DNA from 3 places in the Sphingomonas sp. R86520 genome. Region 1 is predicted to be linked to each of the others. Evidence: riboswitches for the same ligand, from Rfam matches in the RefSeq annotation. Region 1 holds a riboswitch; each other region holds the start of a gene.
What was found. Region 1 has a riboswitch for cobalamin ahead of SJY41_RS04865 (HoxN/HupN/NixA family nickel/cobalt transporter). Riboswitches for the same ligand answer to the same signal wherever they lie in the genome.

Region 1 (7,872 bases):
AGGCGCGTGGTGTCTTGCCATCCGACCGCTCGCCGTGCCGCCGGTTTCGACGAACCAGCGGGCTAGCGCGATCAGGCGATCGACTTCGCTGCCGGGCGACAACGGCGCGCCAAGGTCTCGGCCGTCGGCGCGGAGGATCAATTGGCCGCAGGCGGCGCGTTCGACGCGGAAGTCGGCGGGTGCATCCTGCAGCAGGGGCGCAGCACCGGCGTCGATCGCGAAGCCCACCTTGCCGGGAAGGTCTGGCAGTTCGGAGAGCCGGGCGCGCAACTCTTCCGCGATACGGTGGGTGTCGTCCTCAGCGTGCCAGTCGGGCGCAACGAGAATGTTGGCGCGGGCTTCCCGGGTCGCATCGGGATCGATCAGGCCCAGGCTCAGGAGCGTGTCGATGAGCGCGCGCCAGCTATCCTCGCGGACCCCGCGGATCTGGAGGTTGGCGCGGTTGGTGGCGTCGATCTGGCCGTTGCCGTGTTCCGCTGCCGCCTCGCAGAGATCGAGCACCTGCGCGCGCGTCAGGCGACCGAGCGGTGGGCGGACGCGCACCAACAGGCCGTCGCCGGCCATCATCGGGCGCCATGCGTCGGGGCACCAGCCCTTGACGACGCCATTGGTAGCGGGCGCGCTCATGCCGGCAGGTCGAGCGCGGCGAGGATCGAGTTGCGGCGGGTCGGCCACAGGTCTGCGGCATGGAGCGCGGCGAACCGCGCCTGCATCGCCGCCAGTGCGACGGGGTTCGCCGCGGCGAGGAAGGCGTGGACGTCTTCGCGGCCCAGGGTAGCGACGTAATAGAGGTCGATCAGTTCGGGCCGGACTGCGCCGGCGAGGTGCGCGAACGCGCCAAGGTGATCGAGCGTGGCGGCGATCTCCGCCCCGCCGCGGAAGCCGTGGCGCATCATGCCGTCCACCCAGCCGGCGTGGGCTGCGCGGGCGTGGACGACGCGGGCGATCTCCTCCTTGAGCGGGCGCGCCTTGGCTCGAGACGGGTCTCGCGCGTCGAGATGGTAGAGGACGGCGTTCCCGCCGGCGACCGATTGCGCGGCGGCGAAGCCTGCTTCGTGCGCGGCATAGTCTGCGGCGAGCAGCAGGTCGGTTTCGGGCAGGTCCTGGACGTGGACGAAGGCGTCCGCAGCGGCGACACGGTCGCGGATGCCGATCGGGTCGAAGCTGTCGGTGCCGTCATCGAGCGCGTGGCTGGAGGCGGATAGCCAGGCCTTGCCGGCAATCAGGCGCGCTTCCGGCGTGTAGGTTTCGGCGGCGTCGCCCATCCTCAGGCCGTAGCGGCCGGGTTCGGGGCCGTAGACGCGCGGGGTTGGCGTCCGGCCGACGAACGGGTTCCAGTCCGCGGGCTCGTCGCGTGCGCCGAGCGCACGGACGGCTTGGCCGAACATCGTGCAGAGTGTCGGGAAGGCATCCCGGAACAGGCCGGATACGCGCAGGGTGACGTCGATGCGTGGGCGATCGAAACTGGCAAGCGGGAGGATCTCGACGCCCGTGACGCGGTCGGACTGCATGTCCCAGACCGGTTCCGCGCCGAGCAGGTGGAGCGCCATCGCGAACTCCTCGCCCGCGGTACGCATCGTCGCGGACGCCCACAGGTCGACGACGAGGGTGCGCGGGTAGTCGCCCTGATCCTGCAGATGACGACGGACTAGCTCTTCGGCGAGCTTCACGCCCTGGGTATGGGCGGCGCGCGACGGGACCGCGCGGGGGTCGGTGGTGTAGAGGTTGCGGCCAGTCGGTAGGACGTCGGCGCGGCCTCGCCACGGCGAGCCGGAGGGGCCGGCTGCGACACGCTCGCCTCGAAGCGCCGACAGCAGTCCGGCGCGTTCGGCTTCGCCTTGCTCGCCGCGGCCGTAGATGTGGAGGCCGTCGCCATACTGGCTCTCCTTCACATCGCACACGAACGTGTCGATGCGGGTGATGGCCTCCGACTGCGACTGTACGTCGTCCAGGCCAAGGGTTGCGGCGAGCCCCGTGGCGCTGGCTTCGTCGCGGATGTCGCGTTGCAGACGGTCGCGCCGCGCCGGGTCGAGGCCGTCGGCATTGGAGAATTCGTCGAGCAGCGCTTCGAGGCGGCCGAGGCCGGCGCCGGCACGGGTGCGTTCGAGCGGCGGCGGGACGTGACCGAGCGTGACGGCGCCGATCCGGCGCTTGGCCTGGGCCGCTTCGCCGGGGTCGTTGACGATGAATGGGTAGATGACGGGCGTCGCGCCAGTGAGGGCTTCGGGCCAGCAGGCGTCCGACAGCGCGACCGACTTGCCGGGCAACCATTCCAGCGTGCCGTGCGCGCCGACATGGACCAGCGCGTCGGTGCCGCGGGTGCGAAGCCACAGGTAGAAGGCGACATAGGCGTGGCAGGGGCAGCGCGAGAGGTCGTGATATTCTTCCGCACGGTGCTCGGTTCGGCCGCGTTCGGGTTGGAGGGCGACGAGCGCCCCGCCCTGGTCGATCGCGGTGAAGGTAAAGTCCTCGGTAGGTTCGCCCCAGGTTTGATGGAGATCTTCGCGGAGGGCTTTGGGGAGGTACGCGAGCGATGCGCGGTACTCGGTGAGTGACCAGTGGATCCGGGACGTGGCGAGGTCGCCGGTTTCGGGAATGATCGCGTAGCCGGCTTCGGTGAGGTCGGCGAGGATCGCCTGCGTGGAGGCGAGCGCGTCCAGACCGACGGCGTGGGCCATCTGGTAGGTCTTGCCGGGGTAGGTCGAGAGGACGATCGCGAGGCGGTGCTCGGCGACCGGTTTGCTGGCGAGGCTCGTCCGGGCTTCGATGCGGGCGGCGATCGCGGTGATGCGGGCTGGGTCCGCACGGTGTTCGCGGCGGGTATATTCGAGGTCACCATCACGCGCGGCGGCTTCCTTGAAGCTGGCGACGCCGGCGAACAGGCGGCCGTCCACTTCGGGGAGGACGACGTGCATGGCGAGGTCGGCGGGCGACAGGCCTCGCGTCGCGCCCGCCCAAGCTGCACGATCGGAGGTGGCCAGCGCAATCTGGAAGACCGGGACGTTGGCGGCGTCCAGCGGTGTGGTGTCGGTGGCACCGCGGGCGGAAAAGGCGGTGGCGTTGACGATCGCGGCGGGTTTCAAAGCTTCCACCCAGCGGGTTAGCCAGCCGGCTGCGTCTGGGGCTTTCAATGACGGTGCGAACAGGCCGATGACGTCGAAGCCGCGCGCGGTCAGTGCGGCGTGGAGTGCTTCGATCGGGTGTAGGTCGGCGGCAGTGAGATAGGAGCGGTAGAAGACGAGCAGTATGCGCGAACGTCGCGCGTTCATGGCGAAGGCGGCCGGGCACGTCGCGCCGTCGTGAAGCTGCCAGCCACCGACGTCGGCGATCGCGCGGACCCCGGTGACGGGACCGGCGTAGCAGCCAGACGCCAGCGCGAATTGCGCTAGTGCCGCCTGCGCTGCGACCGCGCCACCGGTGTCGCAAAGCTGGGCGAGGCGCCGCAGCGTCGAGAGCGGGATGGTCGAGGCGGCGTCGAGGCGCATGTCTATCCGGCCGTCTGCAGCGAGGACGGCGAGCGCGATGCGGTTCTCCCGCGCGAGGTTTTCGACCTGTTGCAGGCCGTAGCTCCAATAGGAGCGCCCGCCGATCAGCCGGATCAGGATGCCCTTCGCGCCCGCCAGCGTCTGTTCGACATAGGTGTCGACCGAGAGCGGGTGCTGGAGTGCGGTCAGGTTGGCGAGGCGGAGCGAGGGTAAGCGGCTTCCGAGGGCGTCCGCACGTCTCCAGCCTGCGGCGAACGCGCCGAGGTCGCCGTCGGAGAAGGACAGGACGACGAGATCCGCCGGGGATTGGGCGAGGTCCTGTGGGACCGCGCTTTCCTCCAGCCCATGGGTCTCGCGGAAGACGACGTGCATCTTGGGCCTCAGGCGTCCAGCGCGGCCTTGATGCGGGCCTCGTCGATACGGTCGTGCTCGGCGATCACCACGAGCTGCGTGCGGCGCGGCTCGTCGGCACGCCAAAGGCGATCATACTGCGTGCGGACGCGCGCGCCGACTGCTTGGACGAGGAGCCGCATCGGCTTTCCGGTGACCGCGGCATAGCCCTTCACGCGGAGGATGTCGGCGGTGCGAGCGAGCGCTTCGATCTTCGCGGTAAGGTCCGCGGGGTCGGCGATCTCGCCCAGTTCGACGACGACGCTGTCGAAATCGTCATGCTCGTGATCGTCCTCGCCGTCGTGGTGCGAGGGGCGACTGGCGATGTCGTCCTCGGCAGCGGCGTTGAGGCCGAGGATCACGCGCGGATCGATGATGCCGTCGGTCAGGTCGATCACCGGAAGCGGCCTTGCGGACTCGGCGGCGATCACCGCGCGCGCCTTGGCGACCCCCTCGGGGCCGGCGAGATCGACCTTGGTCAGCAGAACGAGGTCGGCGCAGGCGAGCTGGTCCTCGAACACCTCCGAGAGCGGAGTCTCGTGATCGACACTCGGATCGGCGGCGCGCTGGGCGTCCAGTGCCGCGACGTCTGGCGCGAAGCGGCCGGCGGCGACCGCCTCGGCATCGGCGAGCGCGATGACGCCGTCGACGGTGATGCGCGATCGGATCGCGGGCCAGTCGAATGCCTTCAGCAGCGGCTTGGGCAGCGCGAGGCCGGACGTCTCGATCAGGATGTGATCGGGGCGCGGGTCGAGCGCGAGCAATGCCTCGACGGTCGGGATGAAGTCGTCCGCGACCGTGCAGCAGATGCAGCCGTTCGCGAGTTCGATCACGTTCTCGGCCGGGCAATCGGGGATCGCGCAACCCTTGAGGATGTCGCCGTCGATGCCGAGCGTGCCGAATTCGTTGACGACGACGGCGAGGCGGCGGCCGTTCGCGTTGCGGATCAGGTGGCTGATGAGGGTGGTCTTGCCGGCGCCGAGGAAGCCGGTGACGATGGTGACGGGGACCTTGGCCAGATCGGGCGAACGGTCGGACATTCTTATTCTCCTTCGAGCACACGCACGCACGACCTTGCAGCCGCGCCTGTTCGTCGCTCAGACGGAGTACCGTGCCGTGACCACCCCCTGGATCATGGCAAGAGCGACCGTTGCGCTGGCAGGTCTCCTGGCTCGCGGGTCGAAGCTCTTCGCACACCTTCCCAGGATTTCGCCCAGTGGCTGCCCCGTAAAAGGGCGCGTGCGTGTCGCTCACCGCTTACAGTTGCAGGGACAGCCGCGGCATTGGAGGAGCGAACCCTTCCGCACCGCATTCCCATTCAAGCCCCGAAGGGCACCGGCGCGATCTGTGAGGTTCGGTCCAACCGACCCTCGAAGGCGCGACCTAAAGGACTTTGCGACCGGCCGCCAGCTATCCGTGCACGACTTCGATCTCGTCGAAGCGTTTCCAGCGGTAGATCGCGAAGCTCAGCACCCAGCAGAGCACGAACAGGCCTATGATCGCGAAGCCCAGGCCGTTGAAGTTCTCGCCGAGCGCCGCGGCGACGTCCCACACGCCGCCGGACAGGCCGAGCTTCGTGCCGAGCAGCGCCAGCGTCTCGATCCCGCCGATCGCGATCGCGACTATGGCGGAGATCAGCGTGATGGTGATGTTGTAATAGAGTTTGCGGATCGGCTTCACAAACGCCCATTCGTAGGCGCCGAGCATGACGACCCCGTCCGCGGTATCGACCAGCGCCATGCCGGTCGCGAACAGGACCGGGAGCACGAGGACGGTGCCGATCGAGAGGCCGTCGGCGGCTTGGCTCGCGGAAAGCCCGAGGATCGCGACCTCCGTCGCCGTGTCGAAGCCCAGCCCGAACAGGAAGCCGAGCGGTGCCATGTGCCAGCTTCGCGTGACCAGCCGGAACATCGGGCGGAACAGCCGCGCGAGCAGGCCGCGATTGCCGAGCAGCAGGTCGAGGTCTTCCTCGACATAGGTACCGCCGCTGCGAACATGGCCGAAGGTGCGCCAGACCGAGCGCAGGATGATCAGGTTCATCGCCGCGATCGTGAACAGGAACACGGCGGAGACGATAGTGGCGACCACGCCGCCGACCTGTTTGAACGCCTCGAACTGCGACAGTGCGCTGGCGGTGAAGGCGATCGCGACGGCCGCGATCAGGACGATGCCGGAATGGCCGATCGCGAACCAGAAGCCGACTGCGATCGGGCGCTGGCCGTCCTGCATGAGCTTGCGCGTCACGTTGTCGATCGCGGCGATGTGATCCGCGTCGACCGCGTGGCGCAGGCCGAGCCCCCAGGCGAGCAGCGCGGTGCCCAGCATCAGCGGTTGCGCGTGAAATAGCGAAAATGCCCAGCCCCAGGCGGCGATGTTGGCAACGACCAGGCCTGCGAACATCCAGCGGATCCGCTTGCGGGTGGCGGCGCGCGTCGGCCTTTCGACCGGTCTCCCTATCGTCAACGTCGTCATGCAGAACTCCCCGGCGTCCGACGAGGACGGGGGCCTGCCGCGAACGGCCGGGACGCGCGAAGACCGGACGCCATGAGCGGCCGACGCGCGTCGCCGTGCGGCCCCTGCCGCGCGTGTCGTCGCTCAGACGGCGTTCACCGTGCCTCGGTCACCCCCTGGACCGGGACAAGAGCGACCAGACGCCGGCAGGTCTCCTGGCTCACGGGTCAAAGCTCCACGCCACGCCTTCCCAGGGTAATCCCCAGTGGCTGCCCTCCAGTCGAAGGGCCCGTGCGTCTCGCTCACCGCTTACAGTTGCAGGGACAGCCGCGGCATTGGACGGCGAACCGTCCGCACCGCATTCCCAATCAAGCCCCGAAGGGCACCGACGCGATCATGCAGGTGACGTCGATCCGTCACCTGGATGATCGGGTATCCTGCTTTCGCCGCGCTGCCAATACGCATGGCTGCTCGACGCAAACCATTACGCAGCGGCCCCATCTCGTGCAATTCGTAATTCAATTTGGCTTTTTCGCCATGCTGCGTCATGTTCCTTGCCGAAGGCGGAGCGATCGAGACTCTGCGTACGGGAGGATGACGATGGGCAAGCGTATGATCGCGAGCGCTGTTTCGACGTTGGCGCTTTGTATGGCGACGACATTGTCAGCCCAGAGCTATGGGCCGCTGAACGTCGCGGCCCCTGCGGGCGGCGACACCCTCAAGACAAATATTGGTGGCGATAATGCCAAGCCGATCGACGCGCCGAACTGGACGCTGTCGGGATGGATCGAACCGCGGACGATCGGTGACGGGAACGTGCCGGTCGCGGGGTTCGGCGATATCGCGACCGGGCCACGCCGTTATCTCGCGCTCGACAAGGGCCGCCCGAGCCTCGTCACCGAAGCCGGTGCGCTGATCGCGCCGTCGCGGATCTCGGCGGGCAGCTGGCATCACGTCGCCGCGACGCTCGAGGAGGGTCAGGCCCGCCTGTACGTCGACGGCCGGCAGGTCGCGCAACGCCGCATGACCGCCGCGCCCGTACCGTCCGTCGCGACGGTCGCGCCGTTCGGTGGTCGCGTTTCCGGCTTCACACTGCAGGCCAATGCACTCGATACGAACGCCGTGCGCGCACTCGCCGCAACCAAACCGGACGCGCTGGTCGTCTATCAGGATGCGAGCCCCGACTGGCCGGTGCAGGTCCGCCAATCGCTGGGCCAGACCACCCCGCAGGATGCCTGGACCCGGCCGCTATCGAAGGCCCCCTTCCCCGCTCCCGTCGCCAAGCCATTGCCGACCGGACCCGCTATCGCGCCGCTGCGCGAGAATGCCTGGACAATTGCCGGCTGGCGTCTGGCCGAAGCGCCGAAGGTAACTGCGCCCGGCGCCACGCTGAGCCGCGCGGGCTTCGATGCGTCGACATGGTACGCGGCGACGGTGCCTGGCACGGTGCTGACGACGCTGGTCGACCGCGGCGTCTATGCCGACCCGGCATTCGGGCTGAACAACATGACGATCCCGGAAAGCCTCGCGCGGCAGGATTACTGGT
Region 2 (7,872 bases), 1.6 Mb from region 1:
ATTGCAGCCGCTCGGGACGAACTGCCCACCGACAACGGCGCACCGAAACTGCTGTCGCATCCCGCCGTCGCGGCGGGCGCGCTGGCGCTGGCGATCGGTGAGATGGCGGGGGACAAGCAGAAGACCGCCCCGGACCGCATCGTTCCGATCGGCCTTGCCGCGCGATTCGTGACGTCGGCGATCGCGGGCGCCGCGCTCGTGCCGCGTCGTCAGCGTTGGCTGGGCGCGGCCGTCGGCGGCCTGACCGCCGTGGCGGCATCCTATCCCGGCTGGCGCGCGAGGATGGCGGCGATGTCGCAGTATGGCCAGACGCCGACGGGGTTCGTGGAAGATGCGGTTGTTCTGACGGGTGCGGCGGCGATTGCCCGCAACGCGGCGAAACTCGGCGCGGCCTGACCTCGGAGGTGTATTCCGGGCGAGCGGAAAAGCTGCCATGCGGCGGTGATGATCCGTATCTCATTCTCCACGCTCGCCTTCGTCTTGATTTCGTCCGGGAGCGCGGTCGCGCAAACGACCGTCGCGCCTGCTGACCAGTCGGCTGACATCGTCGTCACCGGGCGCGGGCTTGCCGATGCGCCAGGCGATCGTGCGTACGACATCGTCACGATCGATCGCGATCGGATCCAGGCTAATGCGAGCAACCGGCTGGAGAGCGTGCTGGCCGATGTCGCGGGGCTCCAGCAGTTCCGCCGATCTGATTCTCGCAGTGCCAACCCGACCAGCCAGGGTATTTCGCTGCGCGGGATCGGCGGCAATGCGTCGAGCCGCGCGCTGCTGATCTTCGACGGCGTACCGCAGGCGGATCCGTTCGGCGGATGGATCGCGTTTCCGGCGTATGCCACTGGCCGGCTCGGACGGATCCGCGTCACGCGCGGCGGCGGTAGCGGGTACCAGGGACCCGGTGCACTGGCCGGCACCGTCGAGCTGGAGAGCGCGACTCCCGATCAACTGACGCCGTTCCAGGGCAGCGTCGCATACGGCAGCCGCGACTCGGTCGACGCGCAAGGATCCGCAGCACTGGTTCGTGGATCGGGGTTCGCGACGTTGTCGGGCGCGTATGCGCGCGGCGATGGCTTTACCCCGACGGTCGAGGAAAGCCGCGGCATCGTCGATCGGGCGGCACCGTACGAGCAGGCCTCGGGTGCGCTGCGGACCGTCGTGGGTGTCGGTGCGAAGACCGAATTGCAGATGAATGCGAGCGCGTTCACCGACAGGCGCGACCGAGGCAGCGACTTTACCGACAACAAGAGCGAAGGCGCCGACGCCAGCATCCGCCTGATCGGCCGCGGGAACTGGGGGTATTCGGCGCTTGCCTATCTGCAGACGCGGGCGTTCGCGAGCAGCTTCAACAGCATCAATGCCACGCGGACGACCGCGATCCAGTCGCTGAACCAGTATAATACGCCGGCGACCGGGCTTGGCGGACGGATCGAGATTGCGCCGCCCTTGGGCGAGAGCATCACGTTGCGCCTCGGCTCGGATATCCGCGACGTCAGCGGCAAGACGCAGGAACTCTATACCTTCGTGAACACTGTGCCGACACGGCGGCGCGAGGCGGGCGGAAGCACGACGACGACCGGCGTGTTCGCCGACGGCAGCCTGGTCGCGGGCGACTTCACCTTCAGCCTCGGCGGGCGGATTGACTGGTGGTCGATCGACGGCGGCTATTTGTCCGAACGCCCGCTGGCGGGCGGCACCGCGTTGACCAATCTGCGCTACGCCGACCGCAATGGCAGCGAGACGACGGGGCGTGCGGGGATCGCGTACAAGCCGCTCGACGCGATTACGGTGCGCGCCGCCGGCTATCGCGGGTGGCGGTTGCCGACGCTCAACGAACTGTATCGCCCGTTCCGCGTCGGCAACGATGCGACGGCGGCGAATGCCGTGTTGTCGCCGGAGCGGCTGACCGGGGTCGAAGGCGGCGTGACGCTGACGCCTGCGCCGGGGGTCAGCATCGCCGCGACGTATTTCTACAACCGGCTGAAGGATGCGATCGCCAACGTGACGACGACCACTCCGACGCAGGTCTTACCGGGCGTGACGACCTACCGCATCCGCCAGAACCTCGATGCGATCCGCGCGCATGGGTTCGAGCTGGATGCGTCGTATCGACCGGGGCCGTTCGGCGTGCAGGCATCGTGGTCGCATACCAACTCGACGGTCGAGGGCTCCGGCATTACCGCCGCGCTCGATGGCTTGCGACCGGCGCAGACACCGCGCGACCAGGTGTCGGGGACGATCGACTGGCGGCACGATGCGGCGGCGCTGTCGCTGACCGTGCGGCATATCGGCCAGCAATATGACGACGACCAGAATACGCGGGTGCTCGATCCAGCGACGACGCTGGATGCGTATGCGGCGGTGCCGATCATGCGCTCGCTGGTCGCCGAACTGCGCGGCGAGAATGTGTTCAACGAGCGGGTCGAGGCGGGGATCAGCGGCGCGAACATCGTCGAGCGCGCAACGCCGCGGACGATCTGGGTCGGGTTGCGCTACGGCATCCGTTGAACCGGTGCGCGTTGACCCGTGTCCGGGCCGCGACTAATGGCAACGGCGTGAAGGGTTCCCGGTGACGGGATCAAAAGGGAAGCCGGTGCGCGGAAAGGTCTTCAGGACCCAAGTCCGCAAGACCGGCGCTGTCCCCGCAACTGTGACCGGATAGCGGCCACCCCGATTAGGCCACTGGGTTTCGATCCGGGAAGGCGGGGTGGTCACGATGACCCGGAAGCCAGGAGACCTGCCGTTCACGGTCGATCCACTGCGCGGGCGGGTGCTCCGGCGCGGACGAGTGTCCCGATCAAACGGGGTTCCCTCGAGCGAGAGACGTCTGCCGCTCCGCGAATGGTCGCGGGTGGTTTTGCAGGACGTACCCCATGACGAAATTCTTCCTTCTCCTGAGCGCGGCGCTGATCGCATCGCCGGCCTATGCGCAGGACATTCCCGACAGTGACGCGCCCGAACTCGTCGTGACCGCGACCCGCGTCGCGCAGCCCGCGAGCGAAGTCGGTCAGGCGGTGACCGTGATCGACCGCGCCGAGATCGAGCGTCGCCAGACCGTCGTCGTGTCCGATCTGCTCGCGACCACGCCGGGTGTCACAGTCACGCGCAACGGCACGCTGGGTGCGCTGACCGGCGTGCGGATCCGCGGCGCCGAATCCGACCAGACTCTGGTCGTGATCGACGGCGTGCGCGTCAACGATCCCTCGTCGACCGGCGGCGGCTTCGATTTCGGCAATCTTCTGTCCAGTTCGGTCGAGCGGATCGAAGTGTTGCGCGGGCCGAACTCGGTGCCATGGGGCAGCCAGGCGATCGGCGGTGTCGTCAATATCATCACCGCCGCGCCGACCGAAGGCGTTCAGGCACGCGCCAATGCGGAATATGGCTATGCCGACAGCGTGTTCGCGAGTGCGGGCGTGTCGGGCGCGAAGGGGCCGGTGTCGGGATCGCTGACCGGCGGCTATCTGAAGACCGACGGCATCTCGTCGGCGGCCGACGGCACGGAGCGGGACGGGTACCGTCAATATGGCGCGACCGGGCGGCTGGGCGTCGAGTTCACGCCTGGGATCGGCCTCGACCTGCGCGGGTATTTCGCGGACAGCCGGGTCGAATTGGATGGCTTCCCGGCGCCGACATATGAGTTCGCCGACACCGCCGACTACAGCAAGACGCAGGAGCTTTACGGCTATGCGGGCCTTCACGCGAACTTCGCCGACGGACGGTTCAACAACCGGGTCGCGTTCACGATCGCCGACATCAACCGCGACAATTACGAACCGGCGTTCGGCGCGGACCCGTCGTTCATCGGCCGCGGCCGCAGCGAGCGCTACGAATATCAGGGCGACTTCCGTCCGCTCGACCAAGTCCGCGTCGTCGCCGGCGTCGAGCGCGAGAACAGCCGCTTCAACGACGGTTTCACCTATGCCGATACCGGGATCACCAGCGTTTACGGCCAACTGATCGTTAAGCCGCTCGACATCCTCACGCTGACCGGCGGCGTCCGCAACGACGATCACGAGGATTTCGGCAACCACACCACGTTCGGTGCGAATGCGGCACTGGCGCTGCGCACCGGTACCACCGTCCGCGCGAGCTATGGCGAAGGGTTCAAGGCGCCGACGCTGTACCAGCTCTTCTCGGATTACGGGAACCGCGACCTCGATCCGGAGACCGCGCGCAACTTCGATGTCGGCGTCGAACAGGCGTTTCTGGATAACCGCGCCCGCGTCGGCGTGACGTACTTCAATCGCCGCACGCGCAACCAGATCGACTTCCGCGACTGCAGTCCGGCGGAGCAGGCGACAATTGGCTCGATCTGCGTCGATCGCCCGTTCGGTGTGTACAACAACGTCGCGCGCGCCGAGGCGGACGGGGTCGAATTCACGCTGGCGCTGCGTCCGGTCGATGCGCTGACGCTCACCGCCAACTACAGCTACATCCACACCGAGAACCGCTCGATCGGCGCGAATTACGGCAACGAACTTGCGCGCCGTCCGCAGCAGACCGCCAGCGTCAACGCCGATTACCGGTTCCCGTTCGGGCTCTCGATCGGCGGCACCGTGACGATGGTCGACGACAGCTTCAACGACGCCGCCAATACGACGCGGATCGATGGGTATGCGATCGGCGGCGTCCGCGCGGAGTTTCCGATCGGTGAGCGGTTCGCGATCTACGGTCGCGTCGATAACGTCACCGACGCGAGCTATCAGACAGTCACCGGCTACGGCACCTATGGCCGGGCGGCGTATGGCGGCGTGCGGTTGCGCCTGAAGTGAGGCTGGGGCCGATCCTTGCCGCCCTGCTGCTCGGGGGCTGTGCAGCACCGCCGAGCGGGGGCGGGGGGATCGTCTCGACCAACCCGTGCGTGGATTCGGTGCTGGTCCGGATCCTGCCGCCCGCGCGGATCGCCGCGATCAGCCGGTATTCGCAGGATCCGTCCGCGACCTCGATCCCGCTCGACGTCGCGCGGCGTTATCGTGCGACCGCGGGGACCGCCGAGGAGGTGATTGCGCTGCACCCCGACCTCGTCATCGCCAGCACCTATACGCCGCCTGCTACCCAGGCGGCGTACGCGCGGGCCGGGTTGAAGACGCTGCTGCTTGGCATTCCCGACTCGATCGCGGAGAGCCAGGCGCAGGTCACGCAGATTGCCGACGCCGTCGGTGCGCCTGCGGGCGGCGCGCGGATCAATGCAGATATCGATCATGCAGTGGCGCGCTGGAGCCGCAAGGATGGACCGTCGCAGAGCGCCTTGCTCTATATCAGCGGAGATCTCGCGACCGGGGGGAGCACGTTGCTGAACGAGATGATGACACGCGTCGGCTTCCGCAACGCCGCCGCGAGCTATGGGCTGACGCATACCGGGACGGTCTCCGCCGAAACGATCGTGACGCGTCCGCCTGCCGTGGTGATCGCGTCGGAACGCGTCGGTCGGGGGACGGCACTGCGCCACCGGCTGCTGCCGAACACGCCGCAAGCCGTCTTTCCGCGTGTGCTGATCAACTGTGGCGGGTCGACCATTCCGCCGGCACTCGAACGCCTCGCCGCGATCCGCGCGAGCGTGTCGTGAATCGCGCGCTCAAGCTTGTGGCGCTCTGCCTGCTGGTGGTCGTGCTGTTCGGGCTGTCGCTCGGCTGCGGCAAGGTGTGGGTGCCTCTTGAAGCGTGGTTCTCGAGCGACCCGCGGTGGTGGATCATTCTGGAGCTACGGTTGCCGCGCGCCGTGCTCGGACTCGCGCTAGGCGCCACGCTCGGGCTGTCGGGGGCTGTCCTGCAAGGCTATCTCCGCAATCCGCTCGCCGACCCGGCGGTGGTCGGCGTGTCGTCGGTGGCAGCCCTCGGCGCCGTGGCTGCGATCATCTTCGGGGTCGGCTCCGGGCCGGCGATCTTCGCCGCCGCGATGGTCGGGGCAGGGGGCGCGGTGGCGTTGCTCGCCGCGCTGACATGGCGGTCACCGAGTGCGATCACCTTCATCCTAGTCGGCACGGTGCTCGCCAGCCTTGCCGGTGCGCTGACCGCATTTCTGATCTCTATCGCGCCGAACCCCTATGCGGTCGCCGAGGTGATCGACTGGATCATGGGCGCGCTGACCGATCGCGGTTGGGACGATATCAAGCTCGCCTTGCCACCGATGCTGCTCGGCGCGGTCTTGCTGATGTTCACCGGGCGGTCGCTCGACGCGCTGTCGCTGGGCGAGGCGGCGGCGCGGTCGCTCGGCGTGCGGATGGGGCGGGTGCGGTTGCTAGTGGTGCTCGGTACCGGCCTCGTCATCGGCGCGGGCGTCGCGGTCACCGGCGTGATCGGTTTCGTCGGGCTGGTCGTGCCGCATCTCTTGCGGCCCCTCTTTGGCCACCGACCGGGCGCGCTGTTGCTGCCCTCCGCGCTTGGTGGCGCAGCTTTGGTGCTCGCGGCGGACAGCCTCGTGCGGCTTGCGCCCGGCGCCGGCGAAGTCCGGCTCGGCGTCGCGATGGCGTTGATCGGGGCGCCGTTCTTCCTCGGGTTGCTGGTCAAGGAACGGGGCCGCGCATGGATTTGATCGTCGACGCGCTGAGCGTGAAGCTCGGCAAGCGCACTGTCCTGCACGATGTGTCCGCGCACCTTCGCCCCGGCCGCGTCACCGCGATCCTCGGCCCCAACGGCGCCGGCAAGAGCACGCTGGTCAAAGCTGCCGCGGCGCTGGTCGGTCGTAGCGGGGGAAGCGTCCGGCTCGATACGCAGGACGTGGCGACAATGGACCCCCGTGCCCGTGCCCGCGCGATCGGCTACCTGCCGCAGGACGCGACGGTCCACTGGAACATCGTCGCGCGCGATGTCGTGGCGCTCGGCCGCCTGCCACACCTTGGCGCGCATGCCGCGCCGTCGTCAGTCGATCATGCAGCCGTTGTGCGGGCGATGCACGACACCGAGACCACGCACCTTGCCGATCGCCCGGTCGGCGAACTCTCCGGCGGCGAGCGCGCGCGCGTGCTGCTGGCGCGCGTGCTGGCGGGCGAACCCGACTGGCTGCTCGCCGACGAACCGCTCGCCAGCCTCGATCCCTCGCACCAGATCGACTTGCTCGCGCGGCTGCGAAAATATGCGGCCGTCGGGGCGGGGGTGGCAATCGTCCTGCACGATCTCGTCCAGGCGCAGCGTGCCGCCGACGACGCGCTGCTGATCTCGGACGGTCGGATCGTAGCGTCTGGTCCGGTCGCCGACGTGATGACCGCGGACACGCTCGGTCGCGTGTTCGGCGTTCGCGTTGCGGCGCTCGACGACGGAGACCGCCGCCTGCTCGTGCCGGTCGGACGCATCGAAGCGGCATAGACGGTCGACGCGCAGGGTCCGGGGCACTATCCCGCGCCGGGTGATCGACATTCCTGCCCCCCTCCGCCTCCGCCTCGACGGCGACGCCCTCGTCCAGAACTGGCGTACGCTCGACCGCATGAGCGGCACCGCGGCGTGCGGCGCTGCGGTCAAGGCTAACGGCTACGGCCTGGGGGCGGTCGAAGTCGCACGGCAGTTGGCGAATGGAGGCTGCCGCGACTTCTTCGTCTCGAACTGGCAGGAAGCGGCCGAATTAGCACCGCTGGGCTTGACCGTGTCCGTCCTCCACGGTGTCCGCGAGGAAGATATGCCCGCCGCGGCTGCCGGCTTCGCCCGCCCGGTCCTCAACACCGCTACCCAGGTCGCGCGCTGGAAAGCAGCCGGCGGGGGGGCATGCGACGTTATGGTCGACACCGGAATGAACCGCCTCGGAGTGTCGGCGGACGATATCGCGGAGGGTCTTCTCGACGGTCTCTCGATCGAAACGCTGATGAGCCATCTCGCGTGCGCGGACGAAGACGTTCCGATGAACGCGGTGCAACGCGACCGGTTCGCGGCACTGGCAGGCACG
Region 3 (7,872 bases), 430 kb from region 1:
CTGGACCGCGGAAACGCCGAACCTCTACACGTTGCTCGTCGAGCTGCTCGACCGGCAGGGTCGCACCGTGCAGGCGACCGCGCGGCGCATCGGCTTCCGCACCGTCGCGATCCGGAACGGCCTCGTCACGGTCAACGGCAAGCCGATCACGATCCGCGGCGTCAACCGCCACGAGCATGATCCCGAGACGTTCCACGTCATCTCGCTCGCCTCGATGCGGCGCGATATCGAGCTGATGAAATTCAACAACGTCAACGCGTTGCGCACATCGCATTACCCGAACGACGAACGGCTTTACGACCTCGCCGACGAATACGGCCTGTACGTGATGGACGAGGCCAATATCGAGAGCCACGCCTACATGTCCGCGGCGAACCGCGGTGGACGCACGCCGGAGAGCATCCAGATCGGCTACGACCCCGCCTGGGAGGCTGCGCATGTCAGCCGCGTCACCAACATGGTCGAGCGCGACAAGAACCATCCGTCGATCATCTTCTGGTCGCTCGGCAACGAGGCGGGCACCGGCCCTAGCTTCGAGAAAGCCGCGGCGGACGCGCGCGCGATCGATCCGACCCGGTTGATCTCGTATCTCGGCTACAGCCAGATCAACGACTTCAAGCCGAACGCGTACGCAGACATCTACGCGCCGATGTACGACAGCCCGGCCAGGATGCTCGACTATGCGCAGCATCCCGAGTTCAAGCAGCCGATGATCCAGTCCGAATACGCCCATATGCAGGGCAATTCCGGCGGCAATTTCAAGGAATATTGGGACGCGATCTATGCGCGGCCCGACCGGTTGCAGGGCGGCTTCATCTGGGACTGGGTCGACCAGTCGATGTATCGCTACACCAAGGATGGCCGGCGATACTGGGGCGATGGCGGCGAATACGGCCCCAACCCCGGCGGCGAGATCGAGTTCGGCGACGGGCTGCTCAACCCCGATCGCACGCCGCATCCGCAGCTGTTCGAGGTGCAGAAGGTCTATGCGCCGGTCATCTTCGCTGCCGTCGACGCGGTCGCCGGGCGGTTCACCGTCACCAACCGCCACGACTTCCGCGATCTGTCAGGCTTCGACTTCGACTGGACGGTGAACGAGAACGGCGTCCCCGTCGCGCACGGCGCGGTGCCGGCGCTGCACACCGCCGCCCATGCGACCGAGCCGTTCACGCTTTCCCTGCCGAAACTGCCCGCCAAGCCGGGTGCCGAATATCTCGTCACGATCAGCGCCCGCGCCAAGGCTGGCACGATCCCGCTGGTGCCGGCCGGTCACGTCGTCGGCTGGGACCAGTTCGCGCTGGGTACGCCGGTCCCTGCGCCGGTCACGATACCGCGCGGTCGCACCACCTTGCAGGAAACCGGCGGCATGATCGCGTTGACGGCCGGCGACGCCAGCCTGACGATCGACCGCACGACCGGACTGATCGCGAGCTACCGCGTCGGCGGAGACGAACTGTTGAGCGGTGGCGCGCCCAATTTCGCACGGGCGCTGACCGACAACGATATCGGCACGCGGGGCGAGGCGGCGAATGCGCCGTGGCTCGCGATGTCGGCCACGCGCACGGTCGAGTTGGTCAAGGCCGAGCGCATCGGTTCGGGCGCAGCGGCGGTCACCGTCCGCTATGTCATGGGTAACGCGGCTGTCCGCTTCACCAGCCGCTACACGATGCGCGGCGACGGCAGCGTCGACATTGCCGGTGAATTCACACCGCTGAAGGCGGACCTGTCGGACCCGCTCCGCATCGGCCTCCAGTTCGCCGCACCCAGCCGGTTCAAGACCGTCGAATGGTACGGCCGCGGCCCGCACGAGAACTACGCCGATCGCAAGACCAGCGCGGCGATCGGCCTGTGGCGCGGCGCCATCGCCGACCAGAACCACAATTTCATGCGTCCGCAGGAAACGGGTACCAAGAGCGACGTCCGCTCGATGACACTCGACGGCGACGGCGAGACCGCTCTGAGGCTGGCCGGCGACCATCCGCTGTCGATGAATGCGCTCGCGTTCCCCTATGAGGATCTGTCCCGACGCGCGCCCGGTACGCGCAAGAGCACGGATATCGTGCCGCATGGCCATGTTTCGGTGCTGGTAGACGCGCTGCAATCGGGATTGGGCGGCGACACGACCTGGAATGCACAAGGCCGTCCATTGCCCAAATACCGTGTCCCGATAGCGCCCGTTCGATTCAATCTACGACTGACCCCCGTACCGAAAGTTCGGTGACTGACCCCCGTACCGAAAGTTCGGTCCTAATCGGTGCAATCCCTGCGCCTTTGATCGAGCGCGAGATCCCGTATTGTCCGCTTACCGGTACATGCGGGTCCGGCCTCTCGTACATGGTGGTTGCCGACCGCCTTTTCGATCAGTCAGCCGGATCTGCCCGCCTGTTCGGCGCGCTCTCGCGCCGCGACATCGAACGGCTTATACTTGGCGGCAATCTACTCCCGCCAGTATAGACCGCGCGCCGGCGGATGACCGCGTTGCTGACGTTCGGCGTCCTTCCGCCGTGTCCTGATACTGGCCCTCATTCACGCCCGCAGAGGTACGATTGCGCTCTTGCCCCGCGACCCCTTCCCGTCGAGAATAGAAGTTGGTGAGACGTCCATCGAAAGGATTTGATCCATGCGCAAGTTGACCGGTGCGGCGTTCGTATCGCTCGATGGCGTGATGCAAGCGCCCGGGGGGCCAACCGAAGATCCAACCGGAGACTTCGACCAGGGCGGCTGGGTGTTCGGCATAGGCGACGATGTCATCGATCCGGTTTTGGGCGCGCTCTTCACCCCGCCTTACGCGCTACTCCTAGGGCGGCGGACCTACGATATCTTCGCAGCCTATTGGCCGTTCGTCGACGGCGAGATGGCGGGCATGGGTGCAGCGCTGACGGCGGCAGAAAAATATGTCGTGACCGGTGGCGATCAGCCGCTCGGTTGGGCGAACAGCCACCGGATCGACGGCATTGCCGCCATCAGAGCGCTGAAAGAGAGCGACGGTCCCGACTTGCTGATCCAGGGTTCATCGACGCTCTACCCGCCGTTGCTCGCTGCCGGACTGATCGACGAACTGGTGCTGATGACCTTTCCCGTCATGCTCGGGACCGGCAAGCGCTTGTTCGGCGACGGCACGCCGTCAGGTGCGCTGCGACTGATCGACCATCAAGTTGGCACGAAAGGCGTGATCGTCACCCGCTGGTTACCGACCGGGCCGGTTCCGCGGATCAACCATCCTCACCCCAGCACCAGCGCGGCGGAGACCGAACGGCAGCGGCGGATGAACGAAGGGACCTGGTAAGCCCGAATCCGTGCTCCCAGACCCCAGACGCGCTCAACCAGAAGCGGATGCTCGGTGCTGGGTTACAACCGCGCGAACACGGTCGTTCGGGTGGATATGCTATACCGCCGATGTGGCGCCCGAGACTGATGGTCTCTCCTGCCATATCTGTGAGCGGAAGGATGCAGAAGGACTGATCACTGTGGGAAGCGACTGAAGATAGAGGACATTCTGCGCCCTGCCGCATGGCTTGAAAAGATGTTGTTTTGAGAACTTCCGAATTCAGGTGTTAGCGGAGGCGACGCTTCACGCGTCGCAGCTTTTGGCAGAAGTCGAACACATATAAGGAAATCTTTATATGTGTTCGCGGCAATCTTGCGGATCGGCATCATCACAGGTACGCAGCACAGGTCAGGCTGGGATCACCAGTCTGACATTGATCACGCTGGTGTCCCGAAAGGGACTTAAAAGGGAACACGGTATGGGAGACGCTCTCCCGAAGCCGAGGCTGTCCCTGCAACTGTAAGCGGCGAGCGAGATGTACATCGCGCCCTCTCAGGAGGGCGCAGCCACTGGACCAACGCCCTATCGGCCGGAATCCGGGAAGGCCGTATATCGAGCGACGACCCGTGAGCCAGGAGACCTGCCAGCGTCTGGTCGCTCTTGCTTTGGTCCAGGGGATGGTCGGGGCACGGTTCTTCCGTCTGAGCGACGAACGAGCGACGGGGGTCGCATCGGTTCGTGTCGCGGGCGCTTGCGTCCGCCTGCCGACGCGCGCCGACCGTTCGTAGCGGACGCCCCCGTCCGAAGTTGCTTGGCGCACGGGGGACGGACATGAAAGAATCGAAATCACGCACTGGATGGCTCGGATGCGCGGCGCTGGCCGCGATGTGCATCACGACGCCTGGATGGGCTCAGGCAAACGAGGCCGAGGGCGCATCGACACAGTCACCGATCGACATCGTCGTGTTCGGTCGCGGCGAAGCGAAGATCGGCGTCGCACACGCAGCAAGCGAGGGCACGGTTGCCGGGGCGGACCTTCTCGTTCGACCGCTGCTGCGCGTCGCCGAACTGCTGGAAGCGATCCCCGGCATGGTCGCCGCGCAGCATTCGGGCAGCGGCAAGGCCAACCAGTATTTTCTGCGCGGCTTCAATCTCGATCACGGGTCGGACTTCACGACCTATATCGACGGCGTGCAGATGAATTTGCGGACGCATGGCCACGGTCAGGGCTATCTCGACCTCAACGGGCTGATTCCCGAGATCGTCGCGCGTGAGGATTTCCGCAAAGGGCCCTACCGCGCCGATGGCGGTGACTTCGCACTGGCAGGCGCGGCTTACATGACGACGACCGACGGTCTCGCTCGACCCTTTCTATCGGTAGAGGGCGGCTCCTACGGCTATGGCCGGATCGCCGCCGGTGGCACGATCGACGGTGTCGGCGCCGGTAAACTCACACTTGTCGCGCAGACGAAGATCTATGACGGGCCATGGCAAGAACCCGAGCACCTGCGACACGTGTCAGGCTTCGCAAAATATATCGCTCCAGCCGGCGCAGGCCAGATCGAGGCCTCGTTCAACGCCTATCGCGCGACCTGGCGCCCGACCGAACAGATACCCGAGCGGATCATTGGCACCACGCTCTGCGAGGACGTGTTCTGCTCGCCCGATCCGACTGCACGCGGCGAGACCACCCGGCTCGTAGGCAACATCGCGGTCCGCCAACCCGATTGGCATGCCAATTTCTATGGCCAGTTCTACGACTGGTCGATGTATTCGAATCCAACCTACACCGAACCGGATGGGACCAGCGCGCAGATCCGTCAGTTCGACAAACGCTGGATCGTCGGGGCGCGCGGCGAAAAGCGTTGGACGCTTGCACCCACCCTCGCCGTCTCGCTCGGCACTGAGGAACGCTATGACCATATCGGCAGCGTCGGTGTTTATCGCACCAGCGCGCGATCGTTCCTCTCGTCAATCGGCCGCTACCATGTCGAGGAAGCGTCGGCAGCACTGTATGGCGAAGCGACCTGGACACCGGTTGCGGGGCTTCGCCTAATCGGTGGAGTCCGCGGCGACTATTATCATTATGTCGTCCGGGCGCGGGATCCGGCGGCGGTCGTAGCGGGCGAGGGCAGCGGCGACGACACGATCCTGTCGCCGAAGGCATCGATTGCCTATTCACCGACTGCCTGGCTGGAACTCTACGGCAATTGGGGTCGCGGCTTTCACTCCAACGACGTGCGCGGCGCGGTCAACGTCGAAACACCGGTGCCGGTGCTGGTCCGCGGCAGCGGCCGTGAAGTCGGCGCACGGTGGCAGTTGTCGGGTGTCACGCTGACTGCGACCTATTGGTGGCTCGACGTGGACAGCGAACTGCGGTTCATCGGCGATTCCAACGCGGTCGAACCGACCGGCGCGAGCAGGCGTCGCGGCTATGAACTGGTAGCGTTCTGGCGTCCCAGGCCGTGGCTCGCGATCGATGGCAACTACACGGCGAGCCGGTCGCGCTACGATACCGGCGACCGCATTCCCAACGCCTTCGAGAACGCCGCATCCGCCGGGATCGCGTTGGTGCTCGATCCGTGGGAGGCCAGCGTGCGTGTCCGTCATCTCGGGCCCTACCCGCTGCTCGATGACAACAGCGTCCGGGACTCTGGAAGTACCGTCGTCAACGTCCGGGCCGCCCGCAAGATTGGACGGTTCGACGTTTATGGCGAGGTACTCAACATCCTGGACAGCCATGACAAGGACATTGCCTATTTCTACGAATCCTACATTCCCTCGGTCGATATTTCGGGACCGACCGAGGGCCGGCTGAGCCGCGTAGTAGAGCCGCGCACCTTGCGCCTAGGTGCCCGAGTGAACTTCTAGAAGATGCAAGATGATCGCCAGCTTAGGGGGAGCTGGCGATCGCCTTCACTATGAGATCCACGAGCAACTACGGGTCACTTCGCCGACTTGATGGCGGCCTACAATTTCGCCCATCGGCTCAAAACGCTCAGTGGCCTTACGCCTTACGAATACATCGCCAAAAGCTGGACGTCAGAGCCAGACAGTTTCATCGGTTGGACGGCACGCTTAGCGGTCGAAGTGCTGTCTGAGCGGTTAATGGGTGGATTTATGGCCGATCCGCGCTCGTTCTTCGAGGTGGCAGGGCTCCGTCAGTTTATTACTCGGTGCTCTTGTTGGTTTCCCTGCGAGGAATCAGCTACGCGGCTAGTACCGACGTACATGGCGACTATTTCTACCCAAGCTTCGGGCTGCTGATCAACAATATCAACGCCGCCGCCCTGCAGTTCCGCGAACGCGAAGTCGGGGCGGATCTTGTGCGCGCGATGTGCCATCGGATAAATCATATCGCCCGTGTTGGTGAGGATCATTGCGGGCTGCGTTATCTTCGCCAAACTCTCCTCATGACGATACTGGAAGGCAGCATGATGACCCCACCAGAATGCACCTCGCCCTGAAAACGCTTGAACGACGTAATCACTCAAGCGCTCGGGAGAGACCGTGCCCGCTGCAAAACCGTCACGGATTGCAAACAGTTCGGTCAGATGCGTGCCACCGGGACGCGGACCAAAGCCTAGCTCCCATTGATGGCCCGATGCCAGATAGTCGGCTCGCTCCTCTTCGGTGAGCGGCAACGGGCCGTTGAGGATGAGTTTATCCACACGGTTGGCAAATTGAATGGCAACCTCGGTTGCGACCAGGGCACCCGTGTGGTGACCGACGATCGACGCGCGATCGATCCCCAGGGCGTCAAGCACGGGCGTGATGCCCTGCGCATAATCTTCGACCTTCGGTATGAACGGTGTCGGATCCGACAACCCGAAGCCCGGCATGTCGATGCCGATCACCCATAGGCCACGCCGCGCAAGCGGTTCGTACACCAGGTCGAACTGGCCCGACGTCATCGGCACCTGATGCAGCAGAACAACCGCCGCGCCTTCGCCGAGGTGTTGAAAATGGATCTGCCCGAACGGACCGTCAACATAACCACGCCTCGGCATATCAGTTTTCTTCCGTCGCTAGGGTGCCGGGATATACGCGAGGGGTATGGATACGGTCGGGTTGCCGAATATGACCGGCTGGCGACAATCCGGCAGCGTTGAGGGCCGCCTCTTCCTCGTGTCAGACCTTACCCGGTGTCGTGGTGCAACGCCCGCCGGCAGCCGATCAGCAGTGCGAGCAGCCGACAAACCCGCAGTTCGCGGACGATCTCGACGACGAGGTGCCGTGCTGAGAAATGACTAATTCTGGCGGAAGCCGTCGTTCAACCGCTTCGCACGTTCCGAAGGGTGCTTCACCGCGCAACTGTTGGGCTTGTCGGCTCGCCAGTCAGATACGGATCGACGGGCACCTCTGCCGGAACTGATACTAGCGGCACCGGCCTGGACGCTGCAGCAGCAAGCCATTCGTCGCCGCCTTCCCGGTGCCGGGTAGAGCCGTCGCCGCGGGTCGAGACGCGTCCGTAGATCGGCCGCTCACGGTCCGAGGGGGAGCCTGCGAACATGGCGGCGATGTTGCCGTAAGTCGACGGGTCGCGACCATCGAGGCTCAGCCGGTCGTTGAGGTAGCAGGCGGTCGCCCATGCCGCCTCCGGG

Region 2: linked by a shared signal. The riboswitch ahead of SJY41_RS11895 (TonB-dependent receptor plug domain-containing protein) and the one ahead of SJY41_RS04865 (HoxN/HupN/NixA family nickel/cobalt transporter) in region 1 are both predicted to bind cobalamin.
Region 3: linked by a shared signal. The riboswitch ahead of SJY41_RS06630 (TonB-dependent receptor) and the one ahead of SJY41_RS04865 (HoxN/HupN/NixA family nickel/cobalt transporter) in region 1 are both predicted to bind cobalamin.

What each region holds. Positions count from the first base shown of each region.
Region 1 is NZ_JAXHBZ010000001.1:1,008,970-1,016,841, forward strand. Features, by position in the region: gene SJY41_RS04850 (cobalamin biosynthesis protein CobG) at 1-627, opposite strand, end outside; gene cobN (cobaltochelatase subunit CobN) at 624-3,857, opposite strand; gene cobW (cobalamin biosynthesis protein CobW) at 3,866-4,915, opposite strand; cobalamin riboswitch at 5,015-5,230, opposite strand; gene SJY41_RS04865 (HoxN/HupN/NixA family nickel/cobalt transporter) at 5,286-6,347, opposite strand; cobalamin riboswitch at 6,514-6,731, opposite strand; gene SJY41_RS04870 (LamG-like jellyroll fold domain-containing protein) at 6,975-7,872, shown strand, end outside.
Region 2 is NZ_JAXHBZ010000001.1:2,609,706-2,617,577, reverse strand. Features, by position in the region: gene SJY41_RS11905 (DUF4126 domain-containing protein) at 1-396, shown strand, start outside; gene SJY41_RS11900 (TonB-dependent receptor) at 445-2,508, shown strand; cobalamin riboswitch at 2,544-2,760, shown strand; gene SJY41_RS11895 (TonB-dependent receptor plug domain-containing protein) at 2,874-4,772, shown strand; gene SJY41_RS11890 (ABC transporter substrate-binding protein) at 4,769-5,566, shown strand; gene SJY41_RS11885 (FecCD family ABC transporter permease) at 5,563-6,531, shown strand; gene SJY41_RS11880 (ABC transporter ATP-binding protein) at 6,522-7,301, shown strand; gene alr (alanine racemase) at 7,351-7,872, shown strand, end outside.
Region 3 is NZ_JAXHBZ010000001.1:1,443,887-1,451,758, forward strand. Features, by position in the region: gene SJY41_RS06620 (glycoside hydrolase family 2 TIM barrel-domain containing protein) at 1-2,221, shown strand, start outside; gene SJY41_RS06625 (dihydrofolate reductase family protein) at 2,621-3,286, shown strand; cobalamin riboswitch at 3,695-3,931, shown strand; gene SJY41_RS06630 (TonB-dependent receptor) at 4,100-6,139, shown strand; partial or broken gene SJY41_RS06635 (IS481 family transposase) at 6,180-6,331, shown strand; gene SJY41_RS06640 (alpha/beta fold hydrolase) at 6,430-7,278, opposite strand; gene SJY41_RS06645 (deoxyribodipyrimidine photo-lyase) at 7,572-7,872, opposite strand, start outside.